One region of the Yersinia antarctica genome, then DNA from elsewhere that is predicted to be linked to it. Evidence: predicted binding sites of a transcription regulator. Region 1 holds the regulator's gene; each other region holds the start of a gene.

Region 1 (8,163 bases):
GATTTTGGAGATGGATAAATTGAAGGGAAGTACTGTTCAGACCAAATGGCAGGCTTATTGCCGTTTAATGCGGATTGATAAGCCTATTGGCTCGTTATTGCTATTGTGGCCGACGCTGTGGGCATTATGGCTGGCAGGGCAGGGTATCCCAGAAACCAAAATACTGATTGTGTTTGTGTTGGGTGTGTTTTTTATGCGTGCGGCTGGTTGTGTCGTCAATGATTATGCTGACCGAAATATTGATGGCTTTGTAAAACGCACCGCATCCCGCCCGTTACCCAGTGGCATTATCAGTGAACGAGAGAGCAAAATCCTGTTTGTCGTTTTGGTACTGCTCTCGTTTGGTCTGGTGTTAACCCTTAATAGCATGACCATTTGGTTATCATTGGCAGCACTGGCGTTAGCCTGGATTTATCCGTTTATGAAGCGGGTCACTCATCTACCCCAAGTGGTATTAGGCGCAGCTTTTGGTTGGTCAATTCCGATGGGATTCGCTGCGGTGAGTGAGAGCTTACCCTTGGTTTGTTGGCTGTTATTGCTGGCGAACATCTGCTGGACCGTCGCTTATGACACGCAATACGCAATGGTTGATCGCGACGATGACCTGAAAATTGGAGTTAAGTCCACGGCGATTTTATTTGGTCAACATGACAAGCTGATTATAGGTTTACTGCAACTGGCTACACTGGTGTTGATGGTTGCTATCGGCTGGCTGATGGGGTTGGGCGGCGCATTCTATTGGTCAATCCTGCTGGCGGGTGCCTTGTTTATCCACCAACAAAAGATGATTGTGCAGCGTGACCGCGACGCCTGCTTCCGTGCGTTTTTGAATAATAATTACGTAGGGCTGGTGTTGTTTTTAGGGATTCTGATTAGTTATTGGCAGTAAATACGTTTCTGGAAAACAGTCAAAAAAATGGCCAGATGATGAATCCGGCCATTTTTGTTTAGCGGCTTGAGGAATCAATCTTCCGATTTATCCTCTGCCTCGGATTCTGGCCGTTGATTGCTGGTTTCGGCTGGCATACTGACACTCTCGATAGTCAGTTTCACTTCCGGCGTCATCAACGCACTCAGCATATTGTAAACTTCCAACGTATGTTCCTGAACCGCGTCACCACTGTCACTGATATATCCCTCTTCACGCAAGGTACCGACCAGTGTTGAAAATACCGCTTTATCGAAGAATTCTGGTGCGTTAATCCCGTGCAGAACAGACAATCGCTGCGCCATGATACGGCTCTCTTTCTCCAGCGCTCCACGGTTAATGCTCGGATTGGCACTGAGCAGCGACAGGGTAATCGCGTATCGTTGCAGGGTTTCCCGCACACCGGCGGCCAGTAATTGCAGTGGGCGAATTCGGGCCGGATTCAGCACTAGTTCGGTGCCTTTGTCACAAATCAACTGCTGGCGGGCCAGTTCATCTATCAGCGTGTCCAGCGTCTGTGGTAACTGCTCTTTGCTGTAATGCAGGAACAGTTCAGCTTTCAACATCGGATAAATCATACTGATTTGGCGCAACAATTCGTCACGGGTAATGCGGCGGTGGTACATCACCATGCTGGCTATCAGTGACGGTAGCATCAGTAAGTGCTGGATATTATTGCGATAATAGGTCATCAGCACGGCTTGTTCCCGTGGCAGGATGATAATGTCACCAATGTTGTCTTTCTCCACCTCAAACTTATTCATATTCAAGGCGTGATTAAGTAACTCTTCCGGTGTTTTATCCGGCACAGTGACATCTTTCGCATAAGGCACATTACGCATCAGTTGCAGATAGCAATCAAGTTGCTCAAGCAACTGCTCACGGGTGAGTGAACGCTGACGTGAGGCTAACAATGCGGTAGAACACAAGTTCATGGCATTCGCTGCTGCCGCATTATTTATTCTCACCATGATCTTACCGGCCAAATCATTTACCGCCGGTGTCAGCCAGCTTGGGCGCTGAGCTTCAATCGGATCAATGGCATCACGCCATTGCGGTACATTGGTGTTCAGATAGGTGGTCAACGGGATCGGTTCACCAAAGTTGACATAGCCCTGACCGAGGTTACGCAACTTACGCAAGCCCCGCAGCATCTGCAACAGGCTCTCTTTCTCTTTGGTCGCACCACGCAGCTCTTTGGCATAGGTACCCACTTCCATCACATGTTCGTAACCGATATAAATCGGCACCAAAGTGATTGGACGTGAGCCACCACGCAACATCGCCTGAATGGTCATCGACAGTGTGCCAGTTTTTGGCTCCAGCAGGCGGCCGGTACGTGAGCGGCCTCCTTCAACAAAGTATTCAACTGAATAACCACGGGTGAACAGTTCACCTAAATACTCGCGGAAAACCGTTGAATAGAGTTTGTTGCCTTTAAAGGTGCGACGAATAAAGAACGCGCCCAAACGGCGGAAGATAGGCCCGGCAGGCCAGAAGTTAAGGTTAATCCCGGCGGCAATATGCGGCGGCACCAGCCCTTGATGATAAAGCACGTAGGAGAGCAGCAGATAATCCATATGGCTGCGATGACAAGGCACATAGACGATTTCATGGCCATCTTGCGCCAACTGCCGCACCCGTTCTGCATTATGGACGTTAATACCTTGATACAAACGGTTCCACGTCCAGCTCAATACTCTGTCAGACAGGCGCACGGCTTCATATGAGAAGTCGGCTGCGATCTCTTCCATCAGCGTAATGGCATTTTGCTGTGCTTTCTCATGGGAGATTTTCTTGGTCCGCGCTTCATCGGCGACGGCCTTTTCAATCGCCTTTGATGTCAGCAACTTTTTGAACAGATCCTGCCGGGCAGGCAGACTAGGGCCAACCGCTGCCAGGCGTTGACGGGAGAAGTGCATCCGCGCTACGCGAGCCAGTTTGTGGGCGATAGTTTTATCGGTACCGTGCTCGCTGGCCATCCTGCGCAGTGAAACTGTGGTAGAGAAACGCACAAAACTATCGCGACCCAGCCACAATACCGCGAAGAATTTTTGCACTCCGTTAAGCACGCGCAGATGGGGTGTTCCGTGGCCTTCACGCCCCGGCGAACGACCAAACATCACGGAAACCGGTAACATCTGGATATCTAACTCGGGATTATTGCGGTGCAAATCCAGATAGTCGTGGAACAGCTTTACCGATTCCTGTTTAGGCGCGTAGTAGCGAAAGACCCGCGGGCCATTATCGATAAACACATGGCTGGGCAGTTGCACTCCATCGATTTCCAATGGAATCAATGGGTCGGGCAGGTCTTGTGCTTGACACTGCGCTCGCAAAGTCAGCAAATCAGCCTTAGAATTGTAAGGCAAAACGTACAGAATAGGACGAGAGGGGTCTAGCCCTAACTCAGTCACAGGGTCTGCCGGAATAACCTTGCTTTTTACCAACATTTTAAGTGGTAAATTCAATAACTTATAATATATTTTACGCCAACCTGACATAACTACATGAAGCCTCTTGTTAGCAATTCGTCGCAAGGATACCAGAAACTGGTTTTGAGATCTGTGGTGATAAGACAACAGAAAGCGGCAAAAATCATCATTAACTTAAGATAAAGGCAATAAAACATGGCGAATCAATCAACAGGGCTGGCCCGAGTCTATAAAGCGGCCGGTTATTCTGTGAAAGGCTTAACGGCTGCCTGGAAAAACGAAGCGGCATTTCGTCAGGAAGCTGTTGCTGCCATAATCGCTATCATACTGGCCTTCTGGCTGGATGTAGATGCTATCGCACGCCTTTTATTAATTGGTAGCGTGGTTTTAGTGATAATTATCGAAGTCATTAACAGTGCGATTGAGGCGGTAGTGGACAGGATTGGCAGTGAGTTCCATGAGCTATCGGGCCGCGCCAAAGATATGGGGTCCGCGGCGGTATTCCTCGCTATCTTGTTAGCGTTATTTGTTTGGATAACCGTACTTTGCCAGCATGCCGGTTAATGTTATGACGAACAATGCCGCAGAAATAAGCTGTGATTAATCCCTGTTTTTATTCACTCTTTGGTTCCCAACACCCGCTTACCTGTATATACTCACAGCAAGACTGTATAAACAAACAGGGGGCGGAATGAAAGCACTTACTACCAGACAGCAAGAGGTTTATGACCTGGTTCGCGATCACTTAGCGCAAACCGGCATGCCACCGACCCGTGCCGAAATTGCGCAGCGTCTGGGGTTTCGCTCTCCTAACGCCGCTGAAGAGCATTTAAAAGCACTGGCCCGTAAAGGCGTCATTGAGATTGTTTCTGGCGCTTCCCGTGGCATTCGTTTGCTGATGGAAGAAGAAGATGGCCTGCCACTGATTGGTCGGGTTGCCGCAGGTGAACCTTTGCTGGCACAGCAGCATATTGAAGGGCACTACAAAGTAGACCCATCAATGTTTAAACCGAGTGCAGATTTTCTGTTGCGGGTTAATGGGATGTCGATGAGAGATATCGGTATTCTGGATGGCGACCTATTAGCGGTGCATAAAACGCAAGATGTGCGTAACGGGCAAGTTGTAGTGGCACGAATTGATGATGAAGTGACGGTAAAACGCTTGAAAAAACAAGGTAATATCGTACAGCTTTTGCCAGAAAATAGTGAGTTCCAACCGATTATTGTCGATCTGCGCGAACAAAGCTTCACTATTGAAGGATTGGCCGTCGGTGTTATCCGTAATGGTGACTGGATCTAACATTAGCGTTTTATATTGAACTGATAAGCCGTTCCTGCTCAGGAGCGGCTTTTTATTATTAATGACCCCATTAAACGATTCAGACGCCCAAATTAATTGACGTTGCAGGCAGGCAGCCGCAAAGAAGCTCGCTAATTCCGATCAATGCTAACGACAAGTAGATGATTTGGATGACAAATCTGCGGGGAGAAAATTTGAATGCTGCTTGCTGCGGCCTCTCAGAGGTGATGTCTGGGAAGGGGCCAAGTAACAAGTACAGCTAGCCTGCTACAGCTCCAAGTATGGAAAAGTTATTTAGATTGAGACGATTCCGACAATAAGTTATTACCTACTGTTTTAACTGAATAATATCAGTGCTTATTTTTACTTTATAGCTATAATCTCAGTGATTAATATTATCCTGACTTTAATTGCTAGTATCCTCTGCTATAGTTATTCGTACGGTAAGCGAAACAACGAAGTTTAATTTTAAATTATGACTGTGAGTGACTAATTTAAATGTGGTTGTTTTTATCAATAGAGAATGTTTATCGTATTGAATTAAATAAACTGACTAATCCCAAGGTAACGGAGATATTATGAATAAAGATCAAGCCGACGGTAACTGGAAGCAGTTTAAAGGTAAAGTGAAAGAAAAATGGGGCAAGCTGACTGACGATGACTTAACGGTAATCGAAGGTAAGCGTGACCAGCTAGTGGGTAAAATCCAGGAGAAATACGGCTATCAGAAAGAGCAAGCCGAGAAAGAAGTCAAAGCCTGGGAAGACCACAGCAAATATCGCTGGTAACAGCATTAAATGGAATTAAACTGATATTGATATAAATTAATCGGGTCTCTCGTTTCATAGAATATGCATTGTTAATCAACCCCGTCTAGTTATTGGTGTATCAACTCCAATTATATTGAAGCGGTGAGGTTATTTTAATAAAAGCTATTCTAGCTCACCTGTATTTATATCTACATCTGCACAAGGACGTGCCTTATTATTAATTATTACCCTGTCGCATTGCTCGCGGCAGTCTACTTTTTGCTAACCGATATATACCCACCAGGGATCTCTATCTATACCCTAAATAATTCGAGTTGCAGGAAGGCGGTAACCGATTTGTACAGCATTTATGCTAGCCCGCTGGGTGAGCCTCAAGGATGAGGCTCATTAATCCCGATGAGCTTACATGAGTAAGTGATTCGGGTTATTGAGAGCAGCCAACACACATGCAGCTTGAAGTATGACGGGTATAAGGCAAAAGTAATTGGAGAGCAGCTAACATTGCTGCAACTTCAATTAGGTACGCAGCTATTTCTTTTTAGTAACAATAGAGTGGTCATGGTCACAATGCTCATGGCTTTCGCATGCTTCAACTTCCCCGCATTCAGCACATAAACCGTGCGCTTCAACCACACTGTGACGCAGCACAAAACCTGATTGTTTTGCTAACTGTGACAATGCCTCTTCAATGCCCACGGTGGTGCGTTCAGTGACTATTTTGCACCGATCACAGATAAATAGCGCTGAAGTATGGGTTGGCTCTTCAAAATGATGACATAGCACATAACTATTAGCTGACTCGACGCGGTGAATAAACCCTTGCTCCAGCAAAAAATCCAATGCGCGATAAACAGTTGGAGGCTTGGCTTGTGGCTCAGACACACGCAACAAATCCAACAGGTCATAGGCACTGATTGCGCCAGGTTGTTGTGCCATTAAGCGTAGTACTTCAAGACGTTGCGGTGTCAGCCGGACGTTACGTTGTTGACACAGACTTTCAGCCTGAGCCAGCAGCTTTTCCTCATCGATAGGTTTCATGATATCCATCCCGCAGCATTTGAATTGAAATGATTTTACCATATTTAGCGTTAATCGCCGATAGGTGAAAAAACGAAGGGAAGGTGGGTATCACACTTTTGTTAATTCACAGGATTCGATGACAGAACGATCAGTCGTAGAGTTCAATTATCACACAGGCAGCTATGGTCAGCTTCTATGGTATAATTACTCATTCCATCCCTTTGTAGGGTTCGCTCGGCGGGCAACTTTAAAGGGTATTTGATGAAATAATAACCGATGAAATCACCGTAAATGCACGCAGCCCAGACTTTTTCCAGCACCCCGGCCAATAAGCCACACTACCCTCTACAACGTTTTTCCGTCGCGCCGATGCTCGATTGGACCGATCGTCATTGCCGTTATTTTCATCGTTTGTTAACCAAGCAGACCTTGTTATATACCGAAATGGTCACCACCGGTGCCATTATTCATGGTAAAGCTGACTATCTGGCTTATAGCGAACAGGATCATCCGGTGGCACTGCAACTTGGAGGCAGTGACCCGCAGGCGCTGGCCCATTGTGCCAAATTGGCTGAACAACGCGGCTACAATGAAATAAACCTAAATGTGGGTTGCCCGTCTGATCGGGTACAAAATGGTCGTTTTGGCGCTTGCCTGATGGGTGAGGCTGAACTGGTCGCTGACTGCATTAAAGCTATGCGCGATGTGGTTTCTATTCCTGTCACCGTTAAAACTCGTATCGGCATTGACCAACTGGATAGCTATGAGTTCTTATGCGAGTTTGTGCAAACGGTGGCGGACCGTGGCGAATGCGATATCTTTACCATTCATGCTCGCAAAGCCTGGCTCTCAGGGCTTAGCCCGAAAGAGAACCGTGAAGTGCCACCGCTGGATTATGAGCGGGTTTATCAGCTCAAGCGTGATTTCCCAACACTGACTATTGCCATTAATGGTGGTGTGAAAACGCTGGCTGAAGCCAAAGAGCATCTTAAACATCTTGATGGGGTAATGATGGGCCGTGAAGCCTACCAAAATCCAAGCATTTTGACCCAAGTGGATCGCGAACTATTTGATGTAAATGCCCCAGTGGTCGATAGCATTAAGGCGATTGAAGCGCTTTATCCTTATATCGAACAGGAGTTGTCTCGCGGCGCTTATTTGGGCCACATCACCCGGCATATTCTTGGGATTTTTCAGGGAATTCCTGGTGCGCGTCAATGGCGTCGCCATCTAAGCGAAAATGCCCATAAGCCTGGTGCTGGCGTTGCTGTAGTAGAGCAAGCCTTAGCGCTGGTCACTCGGCCTTATACCCTTCGTCCTTGAAGTCGCAGGGTTGTTAGCTACGCTAGTGACTCGGCCCATCCGGTGGGCCTCGCAAGGCGAGGCCGCTGCAAGCAGCGTTCAAATCACTTGACTGTGTAAGCTCATCGGGATGCGTTCACTTGCTGCCTACCTGCGACGCCAATTACTTTGAGTATAATAGAATAGTAAATTAGCTATAAGTTAGTCAAATTGACCATGCCTATCCATTTTTCTGGTAGATGTTAATATTACTTAATCATTAAATTCAATGAATTAGCTGATATGTTAAAGTTGGCATGCTTCTTGTAATACTTCTTATAAAATCCCCGATTTGTTCGTTATATTTAATGATGTGGTTGTGGGACATACACAATTATTAAGGAGCCAGCCATGTTTGAAATTCTCTTT
Region 2 (8,163 bases), 2.9 Mb from region 1:
ATGCTGGGATCGCTGATGAAACAGTTGATATTGATACGGTATGCCAACTCCTCCCAGCCATAATGCTCAACCAGTTTGGTCAGCAGTTGTTCAAGGGTAATACCGTGTAATGGATCTTTCGACAAGTGATCACTCATTATTTATCTCGCACTTTTACTCTCCGACTTGGGGCTGCTGAATTGTGGGTTTGCCACCAACCTGCAACGCCAGGTTATTTGAGTCTATCTAGGTGATGATTTTATTAGTCGCACACCTTAATCAGGATAGGTTGATGCGACAAGCATAAATTCCCGATTTGTCGCACCATTGCTTACCGCCCACATAATGCAGGGCTGATGAGCATCAAGATATCGCGATAAATTGCTGGCGCAACTGATGGACTTGATCACGCAGTTCTGCTGCCTGCTCAAACTCCAGATTTTGCGCGTGGGTGTACATTTTAGACTCCAACTCACGGATTTTCTGATCAAGCGCTTTTGGTGGCAAGGCGTGATAATTATTGGGATCGGCCACTTTGCCGCCCCGCCCTTTCCCTTTACCACGGGAAGAGGGTTGGCCCAATTGCAGAATATCGCCAATCTTCTTGTTCAACCCTTGCGGAATGATGCCACGTTCTTCGTTGTAAGCTTGCTGTTTGACACGGCGCCGTTCCGTTTCACCAATAGCCTTTTCCATTGAGGCGGTAATTCTGTCGCCATACAGTATTGCTTTACCATTAAGGTTACGCGCCGCACGGCCAATGGTCTGGATTAAAGAGCGTTCAGAACGCAGGAAACCTTCTTTATCAGCATCAAGAATTGCGACCAGAGAAACCTCTGGCATATCCAAACCTTCGCGCAGTAAGTTGATTCCCACCAATACATCAAACTCACCCAAACGCAGATCACGAATGATCTCTACCCGTTCAACGGTATCAATATCCGAATGCAGGTAACGAACACGGGCGCCATGCTCTCCAAGATACTCGGTCAGGTCTTCAGCCATACGTTTGGTCAGCGTGGTCACCAGCACCCGCTCGTTAATCGCTGCACGAATACGGATCTCTGACAGCAAGTCATCAACCTGTGTGGCTACCGGCCGTACTTCAATTAATGGGTCGAGCAGGCCCGTCGGCCGCACGACCTGATCGATGATATCGCCACCGGATTTCTCCAGCTCATATTTACCTGGAGTTGCTGAAACATAAATAGTTTGTGGTGCCAGTGCTTCAAACTCTTCAAACCGCATTGGCCGGTTATCCAGTGCCGATGGCAGCCGGAAACCATATTCCACCAATGTTTCTTTGCGTGAGCGGTCACCTTTGTACATCCCGCCGATTTGCGGAATAGTGACGTGGGATTCATCAACCACCAACAGACCGTCAGCCGGTAGATAGTCAAATAGCGTCGGTGGTGCTTCGCCTGGACCACGGCCCGAAAGGTAGCGGGAATAGTTTTCAATACCGGAGCAATAGCCCAGCTCATTCATCATTTCAAGGTCAAACTGGGTCCGCTGGCTAATACGTTGCTCTTCCAACAACTTATTATTGGCTAATAGCACCTGACGGCGGTCGGCCAATTCGACTTTGATCTCTTCCATGGCCTGCAAAATACGCTCGCGCGGGGTAACGTAGTGCGTTTTAGGATAGACCGTAAAGCGCGGTACTTCATGCTGTAACTGGCCTGTCAATGGATCAAAGATGGACAACCGTTCGACCTCTTCATCGAACAACTCTACCCGCAACGCCCATTCATCAGATTCTGCGGGGAAGATGTCGATAACTTCACCACGCACCCGGAAGGTACCGCGCTGGAATACCTGATCATTACGGCTGTACTGCAATTCGGATAAGCGACGCAAAATAGAGCGCTGATCGATGATCATACCCTTAGTCAGATGCAGCATCATTTTCAGGTATAAATCAGGATCACCCAGACCATAAATCGCAGAAACCGACGCCACCACGATAACATCACGCCTTTCCAGCAGTGCTTTGGTCGCAGATAGCCGCATTTGCTCGATATGCTCATTTACCGAGGCATCTTTTTCAATAAACGTATCAGAGCTTGGGACATAGGCTTCAGGCTGGTAGTAGTCATAGTAGGAGACGAAATACTCTACCGCGTTATCGGGAAAGAACTCTTTCATCTCACCATAAAGCTGTGCTGCCAATGTCTTATTGGGTGCCAGCACCATGGTTGGGCGATTCAAATCAGCAATAACATTGGCTATCGTAAAGGTTTTACCTGACCCCGTTACCCCCAACAGTGTCTGATGAGCCAGACCATTCTCTAGCCCTTCTTCCAGTTTACGGATGGCCTCAGGCTGGTCGCCTGCTGGCTTAAACTCAGAATGTAGTTTGAATAATTTACTCATGAATTTGCTACCCACTGGAGAAACACACACTATCAGGAGGCTAATTATGAAAGCCCCATAGAATTTTGCCACCTCTATGATACTGGATATAAAACCAGCTTCAAGCACCAAAATGTAGGAATGTCTTTCACCAGGAGATTGTTTGCCTCGTTACAGTGACATCTAAACGACAGCTGCACTGTAAAAGCGTTTTTATCCCCAACTGTTAACATAAACACATTAGTGATAACTAATCGATTAAAGATCACTCATCATCGCCAGTTATGATTTTTCAGCGCTTGATTTTAAATAACCAATTGAAAGTAAAGTAAATTATTAAAAAGTAGAGAATGCGGACAACAGGAGCGCAAGCCGCGCCCGCGCCCGCGCCCGCTCTCGCTTGCCATCAGTTTTCTATGGCTAATGCACAAGGTTATCCACAGGAATGGTGGATAACTCATTCAACCCCACAGCGGCTGGGAGTTGGCGAAAAGCAAAGCTTGGGGGATAAATGGGGACTAACTGGCTTTTTTAGTGTTTTTTTTACATTTTTATTTCACCGCATATTTCAATTAGTGCTAACTATGTAGCTTGCTAATTCTATAATTTTCACTAGTTAACACCTGTATCTAATGACCTCTGACCTCTCTCTTTTTCTACTGCACCATTTTCTCCACCAAAGCACCGCTTAAGTGCAAGCTAGCCATCACTCTACGCTCGCCCCCCGCCAGGCTGAGCTATTTTTACCCCACGCTGCGCGTTAAAACCATTTACAGCCTGTTAACAAACAGATTTTACTCTCTGTATAGCAACTTGGCCCAAGAGTTGCTTTATATCTCTGTGAAACGGAGAGATTAAAGGGGAAATGGTCTAAAGCGGTGCAACGCATTAATAGACTAAAAATCATCCTATCGCAGGGTGATTAAGGATAAAAATAGCCTGTTGATGCCATTTAATGCCGCAATTCGCCCATTTCACCTCAATTTACACCGACAACCACCCGTTAGAAGTGTGGTGTTTTATGCTGTACTGCCGCTACCAAGTATGCAGATTTGCTGGTTAATCCTTCACTAGCCGTTACAGAACACCGGGCCACCTGTGAACTACTGAGATCGACTGAGGAGAAGCACTGATGCTGAGTTTAACCGCTGTGAATCAATACTATGGACAGAATCATATCCTTTGGGATATTAATCTCGAGATCCCCCGTGGGCAGTGTACCTGCCTGATTGGCCGTAATGGCGTAGGAAAAACGACGTTAATTAATTGCATCATGGGGCATCTGCCAATTAAGAGTGGCACCATGACCTGGCAACCTAATCATGAACCGCCGCAGAATTTGCTACAGCAGCCGGTTGAGGGGCGTACTGCTCTGGGTATTGGCTATGTACCACAAGGGCAGCAGATCTTCTCTCAACTGAGTGTAGAGGAGAATATGCTGATAGCCGTGCTGGCGGGCCGCCATAAGTCGCGCCAAATTCCGGGCTGGATTTTTGATATATTCCCGCAACTGTATGACAAACGCACCCAACGTGGTGGGGAGCTAACCCGTAATCAACAACAGCAGTTGGCCATTGCCAGAGCACTGGTGACAGAGCCAGAACTGTTGATTCTTGATGAACCGGGGAGTGGTATTTTACCGCCGTTGACTGAGGATATTGGCAATATCCTACATCAGCTCAGTCGTAGCCTGGGTTTGACGGTACTTTTGGTTGAACACCGTTTACCCTTTATTCAGCATGTGGCAGATCGATTCTGTTTGATGGCCGATGGCCGAAATGTGGCACAAGGAACATTGGCGCAATTGGATGAAGAGATGATTATTACGCATTTGGCCAGTTAATATGGCGCAGAGTGGTTTCTCCCTCATGCAAACTAAAGCCGATGATAGCGGCCATACTCCGCAAAAAACTCAGGGCTAATAATGTCTATTAGCCCTTTAGGGTCATATCGCCGTCAAAAATTCAGCTCAGTGGCACCTCAGCCAAAAGTCCTAAATCCAAATAGCCACCAAGATCACGCCGCTGGGTGATGGGATACACGTCAAGGTCCGTCAGATAGGGGACGACACCTAATCGCGGGGCACTGATCATCTGTGTCAATGTTGCCATATACTCAACTTGTCGCCCCCCCGCAGGTATCACCTCATTAGCGATCCACCCTACCAGTTTCAGCCCAGCTTGTCGGATAGCCAAAGCGGTCAACAAAGCATGATTGATACATCCCAATTTGATGCCAACAACCATAATTACTGGCAGTTGCTCTCGTAAAACCCAATCGGCAAAAGTTGCCTGTGGCGACAGTGGGGTAAACCAGCCGCCAGCCCCTTCGACCAATATCCATTCTGCTGAGTGCTCAAGCTGCTGTAGTCCTTGCGATAAAACTGACAAATCAATCTCACGCCCTTCGCTGGCACTGGCAATATGGGGCGAGGTTGCCTCCAGAAATGTGAGCGGATTCACCTGTGAATAACTAAGTGCCGTACTGCTGTTTGCTTGTAGCGCCAAAGCATCACTGTTGCGCAATCCGTCAGGCGTCATCTGGCTGCCGGATGCCACCGGTTTATAACCGGCGGTGCGATAGCCCTGCTGGGCTGCGGCTTGCAGTAGGGCACAACTGGCAACTGTCTTACCGACATCGGTATCCGTGCCAGTGATAAACCAACGTTTAATCACGATATATAACCCCAAAAACTAAATGGTAACTCAGCGGGTAGGTGCCAGATTGGGTGCTATAAGCGCGTTGCAGGGCCACCAGCCGCTGGCGACCACTTAACCCAGACTGACGCCCCTGATGTAAATGCGTAGCACCAATGCCTTGCAGAGAGCGCATAAGCGCAATTACATCAGGAAACTGTTGCTGATATAACTCGGTTGTCAGGTGATGGCGATACCCCTGACAAGCGTTACTGATATGCTGAAAGGGGAGAAAATCATTCACATGGCGCTGGCCATCTACCTGTTGCCACGCCTGCCCCAGCTCGTCAAGAGACCCCTTTGCCAAGGTAGAAAACAGAATGATGCCGCCAACTCGCGTGACGCGATATAACTCAGCTAGCGCCTGCGGTAAATCAGCACACCACTGTAGCGCCAGATTACTAAAACAAATATCAACGCTTTGATCTGGCAGCGGTATATTCTCAATATCAGCCAATAAATAGCTGTCCGCAGCCTGCTGTCGCCGGGCGTGATCCAACATTCCGGCGGCCAAATCTAGCGCAGTAACATATCTGTCTCGTTCACGCCAACGGCGGCTGAAATAGCCAGTACCGCACCCGGCATCCAGCACCGACGCACCAGGGTGCTGATAACCCAGCGCCAATAAGGTATTCCCCGTTTCCCGTTGCAAACTTGCCGCTGAGTCGTAGCTGCCAGCAGCCCGGCTAAATGCAGCCGCAATCGCCGGTTTATCAACCAAGGGTAATCGTGGATTATCAGCGACAAACGCCATACAGCACCTCCAGCAATCTGTCGATATCATCATATTGATGCGCAGCACTCAGGGTAATACGCAATCTGGCGCCCCCCGGCGGGACTGTTGGAGGGCGAATCGCCGTTACCCATAACCCCTCGGCGCGTAGTTGCTCCGCCAGTGTCAGTGTTTGCTGATTGTCACCCACCAGCAGTGGCTGAATAGCGGTTTCAGATGCCCCTAATTGCAACGGTAAGTCTGCCGCTCCACGCCGAAATTGCGCAATACGTTGCTGAAGCTGCTGTCGCAAGTCGTCACCTTGCTGAATACGTAATAGTGCCACTTGCAGCGCACAAGCCTGTGCTGGCGGCATCGCGGTGCTGTATATCAGGTGGCGGGCATATTGCAGCAGATACTCGGCAACCGGTTCCTGACACAACACTGCCGCCCCACTTAGGCCGAATGCCTTGCCAAAAGTGACCACTAACAGTTCAGGTTTTACCCCTTGCTGCCAGCAACTACCACGGCCACCTTCGCCACACACCCCAATTCCGTGCGCATCATCCACCAGTAACCAGCCACCCGCCGCCACAGTTTTTTGCTGCAAAGCAGCCAGTGGAGCGCTATCACCGTCCATACTAAAAACGCCTTCGGTGACCACCAATGTTTGGCCCGCACAGGGTTTATCGAGTAGGTTTTGTAGCGCATCGGGCTGATTATGCACAAAGCGCCGCAATTGAGCCGGAGAGTGTGCAGCCGCCTCCAGCAAAGAGGCGTGGCTGAGTTTATCGGCCAGTATCCTGTCGTCGGCGGCAGTTAACGCCGCCAACACCGCCTGATTTGCCGCGTAGCCTGAGATAAACAACAATGCACGCGGATAACCCAGCCAGTCCGCCAATTGGTGTTCCAGTTGGGCATGAGGCCGGCTATAGCCGGTAACATGGCCAGAGCCACCACTGCCAACACCATAGCGTTGCGCCCCCTGCTGCCACGCCGCAATCACGTCGGGATCCTGACTTAACCCCAGATAATCATTGCTGGAGAAGTTGAGATAACGCCGTTCTGCTGATTGCAACCAGCGCCCACTCGCCCCCTCATTAACCTGACGGCTACGGTAGGCCGCGGCGTCGCGTCGCTGTTGCAGCCCCTGCTCTATCTTGCTTTGCCAGTTCATCAGATTGCCGCGTTATAAAATTGTGTGCTCTCACCAGGCAATGAGTCACGCTGCAAGAGTTGCTCAGTCAATACTTGCTGCTGTTCGCGATCCCCTTGCTCGGTGGCGGTTTGCTGTGGATTCAGCCCCAATTTACGAAACAGTTGCAGATCTTTATCTTCTTCAGGATTCGCCGTGGTAAGCAATTTACAGCCGTAGAAAATAGAGTTAGCCCCTGCCATAAAGCACATCGCCTGCGTTTGCTCGTTCATTTGTTCGCGACCGGCAGATAAACGCACGTAAGAGGTTGGCATCATGATACGTGCGATAGCGATGGTGCGGATAAACTCGAAAGCATCGACGTCGTCGTTATTTTCCATCGGCGTGCCTTTCACTTTTACCAGCATATTGATCGGCACACTTTCAGGCGGTTTGGGCAAATTCGCCAGTTGTACCAGTAGCCCTGCGCGGTCACGAACAGTTTCGCCTAACCCGACAATGCCTCCCGAACAGACTTTGATACCGGCGTCACGAACTTCACTGAGGGTATCGAGCCGTTCCTGATAACTGCGGGTGGTAATGATGCTGCCGTAGAATTCCGGCGAGGTATCAAGATTGTGGTTGTAATAATCCAGCCCAGCCTCTGCCAACCGGTGAGCTTGCTGTTTATCCAGCGAGCCAAGCGTCATACAGGTTTCCATCCCCATGGCCTTGACACCTTCAACCATTTTCTCCAAATAAGGCATGTCACGCTCATGGGGATTCTTCCAGGCCGCGCCCATACAGAAACGGGTTGAGCCGGCGGCTTTGGCCTTTTTCGCTGACGCCAGCACTTGTTCAACCTGCATTAAGCGCTCACTTTCCAAGCCAGTTTTGTAACGCGAGCTTTGCGGGCAATATTTGCAATCTTCCGGGCAAGCACCGGTCTTAATCGACAGCAAAGTACTGACTTGCACCTGACGCGAGTCAAAATGCTGACGATGAATCTGCTGCGCTTCAAACAATAAATCCAGCAGTGGTTTTTCAAACAAGGCCTGGGCTTGCCCGACTGTCCAGCGAATATAATTTGCCATTACGGCTTCTCCAAGGAAGAGAAAAAAGTTTCGCCAGTGTAAATAAACTCGATATACTGTCAACCATTCTTGCAATGAATTGGTTTACAACAATCCTCATGACACCTTCTGACCTGGCTTTTGATCAACGTCATATCTGGCACCCCTACACCTCAATGACTGACCCGCTTCCCTGCTATCCGGTGGTCGCAG
Region 3 (8,163 bases), 1.6 Mb from region 1:
GAACCATTCTTTGTTATTGTTGTGAGCAATGTGCTGTAAGAATGTCAGCCCATGTTGAGTAAAACCGGTAAATTCACCCATAATATTCCTTTCTATATGCGGGGCGGACTAAGCCTCTGTTGCCAACCATCAACGTTTTCACGTGACATTCATCTATAAGCAGTACACCGAGGTATTCGTTAAGTTATGTTACCGGATAACCGCGATAGGACAATCTTGAATTCGGGTAGTATATGCAGGTGATAACATTTCACGTTTCATCTGCCATTCTTGATTAACTCCTTGCCCGATAAACGCAATTTTACTTTTACCGGATTGATTAATTTTGTCGATAGCCGCCATCAATGATTCACTGTTAATGTACGGTTTGCTCTCATCAAATAGACCCAATTGCGCGATACCCTGATTTGAAAAATCTCCCAACATAATACCTGCTTTCAGGTAATGGTGACCGGGTCGCCAAATTGCCGCTAGGCATTTGAGAGCTGCGGCAATAATATCCCTTGAATCCAAGGTCGGAAAGTTGAGGCGAGTGCTGGCGAGGTTACTGTAATAGACCTCGTTACGGGCAAAAGGGCTGGTTTTGATAAAGGTTGATACATGGCAACAGTATTGGTGCTCCTTGCGTAGCTTTTCTGCTGCTTTCTCGGCATAGCTACAAACGGCTTCATGCATACTTTGATATTCTGTAATGCGTTTACTAAATGAGCGCGAACAGATTATTTGTTGTTTTGTAGGTGCGAACTCAGCCACCGCCAGACAAGCTTCTCCGCGCAATTCTCGCACTGTCCGTTCCAGTACGACGCTAAAGTTTTTGCGAATAAGCGCGGGGCTGGCCTCTGATAATTGAAGGGCGGTGGTTATCCCCATCACTGCCAGCTTTTTTGCGGTACGCTGGCCCACGCCCCATACCTGTGCCGCTGGCATCAGCGCCAGCAATTTGCGTTGACGTATGGGATTGGACAAATCGACTACACCGCCCGTTTTATGCCATAACTTAGCAGCATGGTTTGCCAGCTTGGCGAGAGTCTTGCTTGGGGCGATGCCTACACCGACATTTAGGCCAGTCAATTTGCGTACTTTATCACGCACGCCCTGACCAAACTCTTCTAGTGTAATGCAATGCTGTACACCATTAAGATTGAGAAATGCCTCATCGATTGAGTAAATTTCAATCCCTGGGGCCAGTTGTTCAAGAATAGTCATGACCCGCGCAGACATATCACTGTAGAGTGCGTAATTACTGCTAAACGCGACAACACGATGCTGATGGATAACTTGCTGTATCTTGAAATAGGGTGCCCCCATTGGAATACCCACGACCTTAGCCTCCCGGCTACGGGCAATCACGCAGCCATCGTTATTGGATAACACCACCACAGGGCGACCATACAAATCAGGCCTGAATACCGTTTCACAACTGGCATAAAATGAGTTCACGTCAACGAGAGCAAACATTATCGTAACTTATTGATGCTAAATACAATGACGCCAAAGATAACCCACTCTTCATCCCCTTCACATAATATGAGTGGGGGAGTGGCTGCATTCAGCGCCTCAAGGCGGGGAACCGGTCGTAAATAAAGCCGCTTAATATTGAACTCACCCCCGATGGTTGCAACGACAATATCGCCGTGCTGTGCCTGCAAACTGCGATCTATCACCAGCAGTGCGCCGTTGTTAATACCTGCATCACTCAGGGCGTCACCCTTGGCGGTCATGAAAAAGGTGGCGGCTGGGTGCTCAATGCAGTGTTCATTAAGGTCGATTCTCTTTTCAATATAGTCCTGTGCAGCATTGCCGAATGCACCCATAAAGCCTCCAAATGCGTTATCTAAGGGGAGAGCGTGATAACAAAAAAACGACTGATTTACAAAATAACTGGTTATGCATACAGTATATGCGGCGAGGTGTGGACAGAAAAGCCCTGAAGAGATATTTTTATTCAGTATATTGATTTATAAGAAGAGAAAGTTATCTATCAGGATGGAATAGATGAAACGTAGCGCTACCTGGCTGAATGGCGGCTGAGAGGATGTCGATATCGTTTAATTATAATTAATAGCTAAATAATTACTTTTGTAGGTAGGTACTGCTCATTAATTCCTCTATTGTTATTCTCTTCATCACCTCCGTCGCCAGTTAAGAATATGACTAGTCACGTTATATCATCGTGTTGGCAGCGGCGCTGGCTATTGTCATATAACAAGGGATAAAGAATGAAATTAGAAACATTATCTATTCATGCAGGTTATTCACCGGACCCCACCACCAAAGCCGTTGCGGTACCTATTTACCAGACTTCCTCCTTTGCTTTTGACGATACCCAGCATGGCGCTGATCTGTTTGATTTAAAAGTCGCCGGCAATATTTACTCGCGCATCATGAACCCCACCAATGATGTACTGGAGAAACGGGTTGCCGCTCTCGAAGGGGGGATTGCCGCTCTGGCCGTGGCTTCCGGTATGGCGGCGATTACTTATGCTATCCAAACCATTGCCGAAGTGGGGGATAATATTGTGTCGGTGGCCAAGTTGTACGGCGGGACTTACAATCTGCTGGCGCATACGTTACCGCGTTATGGGATAGAAACCCGTTTTGCCGATCATGATGATATCGCCGCATTGGAAGCCTTAATCGATGACCGAACTAAAGCAGTTTTCTGTGAATCGATTGGTAATCCTGCTGGGAATATTGTTGATTTGAAAAAATTGGCTGATGCGGCTCATCGCCATGGTGTGCCATTGATTGTCGATAATACTGTCGCAACACCAATCTTGTGTCGACCATTTGAACACGGTGCGGATATTGTGGTTCATTCATTGACCAAATATATCGGCGGTCATGGTTCCAGTATTGGCGGTATCGTAGTGGATTCGGGTAAGTTCCCTTGGACGCAATACCCTGAGCGTTTTGCTCAATTAAATACCCCTGATCCGTCATATCATGGCGTGACCTATACCGAGCAATTCGGCGCGGCTGCCTATATTGGCCGTTGCCGGGTGGTGCCATTGCGCAATACTGGCGCTGCGTTATCGCCGTTCAATGCTTTCCTGATTTTGCAGGGGCTGGAAACATTGGCTTTGCGTATGGAGCGTCATACTGAAAATGCGCTGAAAGTCGCGCACTATTTGCAAAACCATCCACAAGTCAGTTGGGTTAAATACGCAGGCTTACCTGATCATCCTGAGCATGAACTGGCCCAGCGCTATTTAGGTGGCAAACCAGCCTCAATATTGTCATTTGGTATTCATGGCGGCCAGGAGGCGGGCGGGCGTTTTATAGATGCGCTGAATTTGATCGTGCGCTTAGTGAATATTGGTGATGCCAAATCACTGGCTTGCCACCCAGCGTCAACCACCCACCGTCAGCTTAACGATGAAGAGCTGATCAAGGCGGGCGTACCACGGGATATGGTGCGTCTATCGATTGGTATTGAGCATATTGATGACATTCTCAATGATCTTGCTCAGGCACTGGATGCTGCCAAGTCTTAGTCCGGCATTATTATAAGTTCTAATGGAGAACGGCCGGTAACTTAAGGGGAACCGGCCGTGAGTATCAGAATAGATTTAACGTGTCGCTAGCGTTGCAGCAATGACATCTGCATAAGGCGTTGTCGGTCGGCCAATCAGTTTGCTCAATGTATGACTGTCATCAAACAGCCCCCCTTTAGCTGCGCCAGCATCAGAATCTGCTAATAGGCTGGCGAAAACATCAGGTAAACCGGCATCGAGCAATGCTTGCTTGAAATCGGCTTCAGACAAATCGTGGTACACCACAGCTTTACCTGACTGGCGGGCAATTTCTGCCGAGAATTCAGCCAGTGTATAGATATCGTCACCGGCTAATTCGTAAACTTTACCCGCCTGGTTTCCCTGCGTTAGCACCACAGCGGCCGCTTCGGCATAGTCTTCACGTGCGGCAGAGGCGATACGCCCCTCAGCTACTGCGCCGATAAATGCGCCGTGTGCCAGGGCTGGCGCGATACTTGCTGCATAGTTCTCGGTATACCAGCCGTTACGCAATAACACCATGGGCAGACCTGATTCACGTAATAGTGCTTCGGTGGCCCGGTGTTCTTCGCCTAACCCCAGTGGGCTTTTATCCGCATGTAACAAACTGGTATATGCCAACAATTTAACACCTGCACGCTTGGCCGCCGCGATCACGGCGCTATGTTGGGCAATACGCTGACCCACTTCACTCGATGAAATTAACAGTAGTTTATCAACACCTTGAAAGGCGGTATCCAGCGTGGCTGGCTGGCTATAGTCAGCTTTGCGGATTTGAACACCTAACGCCGCCAGCTCGTGGGCTTTGTCCGGGGTACGTACCGCAGCAATAATCTCACTGGCTGGCACTTTTTTAAGTAATGCATTGATAACAAGGCGGCCCAATTGGCCTGTGGCACCGGTTACTGCGATCATAATGACACTCCAGATTTGATGTTATGAGAAAGATGACAGACAGTTGGCAAAGAATAAAACCGCATAATTGGCCAGAAAGTTGCCCTTAAGTTCATCATATGCAATATACTAACTTTACGTAAGTACGCACCAAAAGGTTAGTATGAAAATAATAGAGCCGCAAAATTTGAGTCACACTGTTTCGTTTCCCGAACAAGTTCGGCGGGGTGAATTACTCAATGCTGATTGTCCCTCAAGAGAAGTGCTCAAGCGCGTAACCAGCCGTTGGGGGGTGTTAGCCTTGATTGCGTTAAGCAATGAGACTCTGCGTTTCAGTGCGTTGCGCAGAAAGATTGGCGGTGTTAGTGAAAAGATGCTGGCACAAACTCTGCAACACCTTGAAGAAGATGGTTTTGTTGAGCGTATTGCTTATCCGGTAGTACCACCTCATGTGGAATATAAATTAACGCCGTTGGGGAAAGAGATTCAGGAGCAGGTGGAAGGGCTGACTGTATGGCTTGAGGCCAATCTGCACCGTATTATGGCGCAACGACAACAGCGGGCAGAATTAACTACCAATACGTTGTAACAGCAGCCATGGCATCAACCATAGCTGCTGTTAGGATTTATCGCATAAAAGCATCACAGAGTTTTCAACGCTTCCACCGACTCGATAGCCATGGAGGCGATAAACTCGGTCACGCTATAATCGGCAACCGCATTAAACGGATCTTCGGCCAATATCTTATCCAGCTCTTCACGGGCAATACTTTTGGCCAAAATAATGCCACCGGTACGCGGCACTTTACGGCCTGATGCGATAAAAACACCTTGTGTATAGTACTTTTTCAACCACTCTTTATGACTTTCAGTGAGTGCTTCGACCACATCGATAGGTTGATGGTAAGTCAGACTGACAACAAACATGCGAAACTCCTTCAGGGCGAATGTCTAATTAAGATAACGCCTTGGCTGATGGCTGGCATCTTTAAAATGCATAATTATTAATTTTTATCTTAAGTTTTGGCCTTCATAGATAAATTTGGCATATCCAAAGCCATAATCGTTATTTCACCTTTGCGCGCGGCAGCATCTACCCTTAAAGCATCAGTTTCATCCCGCTAGATAAATAACGCAGAGGTAGCAATGGCTAAGATTACAGCATGGTTTATCGGGCTTCCCCTGTGGTGGCCAGCGCATTCAGCCGCGAGCGATACCGTCCCGCATCAAGCGGATGGTGCGCATCTATTAGAAACCATCAATGCTATTGGTGGGTTGTATGGTATTGAGTTTATCCATCACGATGGTGCTTAAACCGCACGGTGACTGCACTAGATGGCGGGCAGAAAATAAAATCATCTGCCCGGATAAACATATTTAACGGTAAGCGGCTAAAGCAGCTCGCATCCCCACACGTTTAATTGTTTGCAACTGTTCAGTAATGCTATTGGTGAGCTGCGGGATGTGATTGAGGTCTTGCCCCCAATGGGTGGCGTCGGCTAATACCAATCGCACTAATCCCTCCATCGGCAGTGAACCGGCGTCAACGTCGTGCCACATAGAGGCGAAACAATTTAGCCAGTGGGCATCATCCTGTAATGCAAAACATTCATCGTCACGTTTTCCTCGATAAAACATCAGTAAGGCGGCAAAGGCAAAGGTGAGTCGTGGCGGTAACTGCCCGTTATTTTGCTGGCTGGAGAGCAACTGAGGCAAAATACGGGTACGGAATTTGGTCATGCTATTGAGGGCAATAGACAGCAGTTGGTGCTGAATAAACGGGTTACGAAAACGGCTCAACACGGCTTGAGCAAAGGTTTGTAGCTCATCCGCGGGTAAATCCAAGACTGGAATAATCTCTTCGCTGATCAGTTGTGCGACGAATTGACTGATTTGCGTGTCGGCCATGGCCTCGCCGACTGTATTTAAACCCGCCAGAAATGCGACCGGCACCAATGCGGTATGAGCCCCATTGAGAATTGCCACTTTGCGTTCTTTATAGGGCTTAATATCATCGACGATTCGAATGTTTAGTGGGTATTGATTCAGACGTAGTTCCTGCGCTAATGATTGCGGTCCTTGGATCACCAACAGGTAAAAGTGTTCTGCGGTATCGAGGAATGCATCGTGATAACCCAGGTGGTTTTCCAGGGCGACAGCTTCATCACGGGGATAGCCGGTCACGATACGATCGACCAATGTAGAGCAAAACGTATTGTGCTGTAATAACCATTGACTGAAACCTTCGCCTAAATTCCAGCACTGCGCATAGCGTAGGACTAACTCCAGCAATGCTTCGCCGTTATAATCGATCAACTCACATGGCAATAGCACCCACCCCTTATCGGCTGCCCCGGAAAAATGTTGAAAGCGCTCAAACATGAGCCGCGTTAATTTCGCAGGATAACTGGCGGGAGGCGTATCACTAAACTTATCATCTTCCAGATAACTTATCCCAGCCTCCGTAGTATTGGAGAACACCCAGCGAATATCTTCATTACGGGCGAGGGCGAGGTAGCTGTCAAAGTCCTGATAAATATTGATTTCGCGGTTAACCGAGCGAATGATGCGTGCATCACTGACTTTCTCACCTTGTTCGTTTAAACCGCGAATAATTGTGGTGTATAAGCCATCCTGAGTATTAAGTGATGGGGGGAAATCACTGTTAATCGGGCGGACCACTACGACACCGGCATTAAGGTCGGTATGTTCATTTAGTCGGTCCAATTGCCAATCGACAAAGGCGCGCAGGAAGTTTCCTTCACCAAATTGAATCACTTTATCTGGGTGAGTACGGCCAGGAAAGTTTTCGCGGTTTAACGTTAGCATGGTGTTATATCCTTAAAATGAGTGAGATCAGAATTGAATAACGCCTTTGATAAGATCTTTATTCTTCACGACCTGCTGTTCATAAATATCTGCCAAGGTATTGAATTCAAAACGATGTGTCAGGATCATGTCCGCCGATAATTTGCCAGCGGCCATTAATTTCCCCACTTTGTCAAAATCCTCAAAGGTGGCATTTCTGCTGCCCATCATGGTGGTCTCTTTCTTATGGAAGTCAGGATCAGGGAAACTGAGATCACCTTTGAATAAGCCCACAAATACAATGCTGCCCCCGTGACGGATAAAGTTGAGGGTGTTATTCATTGCTCGTTGGTTACCTGTGGCATCAATAACTTTTAGTGGCAACATGCCAGCAAATTGCTGGCGTAAATTTTGCTCAAATCCGGCATCACTGGGATCTAATATCCGGATATCCAACAGGTTTTCTACATGTTCACGGCGTTGTGCACTGGTGTCGGCCATCACTACATAGGCACCATCGGCTTGCGCAATGGCGGCCACACCCAAGCCAATTGGGCCAGCACCGACCACCAAAACATGCTCATCAGGATGAACATCGGCACGGCGCACAGCATGGGCGCTGATGGCAAAAGGTTCAATCAATGCAGCCGAGACGGGATCTACATCGTCGACCACCAATAAATTACTGACTGGGACGGATAAATACTCACTGAAACCCCCGTCTTGATGGACGCCAATAACAGAAATGTTTTCGCAGCAATTGGTTTTACCGCTGAGACAGGAATTACAGTGCTGGCAAGCAACATAAGGAATAACGGCAACGCGTTGCCCGGCATGCATATTATTGACGTTATCCCCTAGCGCTATTATTTCGCCACAAATTTCATGACCCAATACTCGGGGATAACTAAAGAACGGTTGATTACCTGCCCAGGCATGTATATCT

What was found. The regulator LexA, encoded in region 1, represses DNA repair genes until DNA is damaged. The targets are predictions, from matches to a motif close to TNCTGTATGTACATACAGNA.
Positions count from the first base shown of each region.
Region 2: uvrB (excinuclease ABC subunit UvrB) is a predicted target of LexA. The motif match lies at 2,436-2,455, and genes of this name have one in related genera.
Region 3: umuD (translesion error-prone DNA polymerase V autoproteolytic subunit) is a predicted target of LexA. The motif match lies at 1,880-1,899, and genes of this name have one in related genera.

Region 1 covers NZ_JBSJQF010000001.1:4,486,326-4,494,488, reverse strand. Annotated here, with positions in the region: gene ubiA (4-hydroxybenzoate octaprenyltransferase) at 20-889, shown strand; gene plsB (glycerol-3-phosphate 1-O-acyltransferase PlsB) at 964-3,432, opposite strand; gene ACWJJO_RS20770 (diacylglycerol kinase) at 3,559-3,927, shown strand; gene lexA (transcriptional repressor LexA) at 4,055-4,663, shown strand; gene ACWJJO_RS20760 (CsbD family protein) at 5,242-5,451, shown strand; gene zur (zinc uptake transcriptional repressor Zur) at 5,962-6,471, opposite strand; gene dusA (tRNA dihydrouridine(20/20a) synthase DusA) at 6,745-7,776, shown strand; gene pspG (envelope stress response protein PspG) at 8,146-8,163, shown strand, end outside.
Region 2 covers NZ_JBSJQF010000001.1:1,592,507-1,600,669, reverse strand. Annotated here, with positions in the region: gene ACWJJO_RS07405 (VF530 family protein) at 1-137, opposite strand, end outside; gene uvrB (excinuclease ABC subunit UvrB) at 343-2,355, opposite strand; gene ACWJJO_RS07395 (ABC transporter ATP-binding protein) at 3,467-4,177, shown strand; gene bioD (dethiobiotin synthase) at 4,299-5,009, opposite strand; gene bioC (malonyl-ACP O-methyltransferase BioC) at 5,002-5,784, opposite strand; gene bioF (8-amino-7-oxononanoate synthase) at 5,768-6,919, opposite strand; gene bioB (biotin synthase BioB) at 6,919-7,971, opposite strand; gene bioA (adenosylmethionine--8-amino-7-oxononanoate transaminase) at 8,070-8,163, shown strand, end outside.
Region 3 covers NZ_JBSJQF010000001.1:2,840,410-2,848,572, reverse strand. Annotated here, with positions in the region: gene ACWJJO_RS13315 (DUF2461 domain-containing protein) at 1-81, opposite strand, end outside; gene umuC (translesion error-prone DNA polymerase V subunit UmuC) at 190-1,458, opposite strand; gene umuD (translesion error-prone DNA polymerase V autoproteolytic subunit) at 1,458-1,814, opposite strand; gene ACWJJO_RS13300 (bifunctional O-acetylhomoserine aminocarboxypropyltransferase/cysteine synthase) at 2,220-3,497, shown strand; gene ACWJJO_RS13295 (SDR family oxidoreductase) at 3,573-4,430, opposite strand; gene ACWJJO_RS13290 (winged helix-turn-helix transcriptional regulator) at 4,573-4,998, shown strand; gene ACWJJO_RS13285 (YciI family protein) at 5,052-5,336, opposite strand; gene ACWJJO_RS13280 (hypothetical protein) at 5,556-5,723, shown strand; gene ACWJJO_RS13275 (tagaturonate reductase) at 5,787-7,238, opposite strand; gene ACWJJO_RS13270 (zinc-binding alcohol dehydrogenase family protein) at 7,266-8,163, opposite strand, start outside.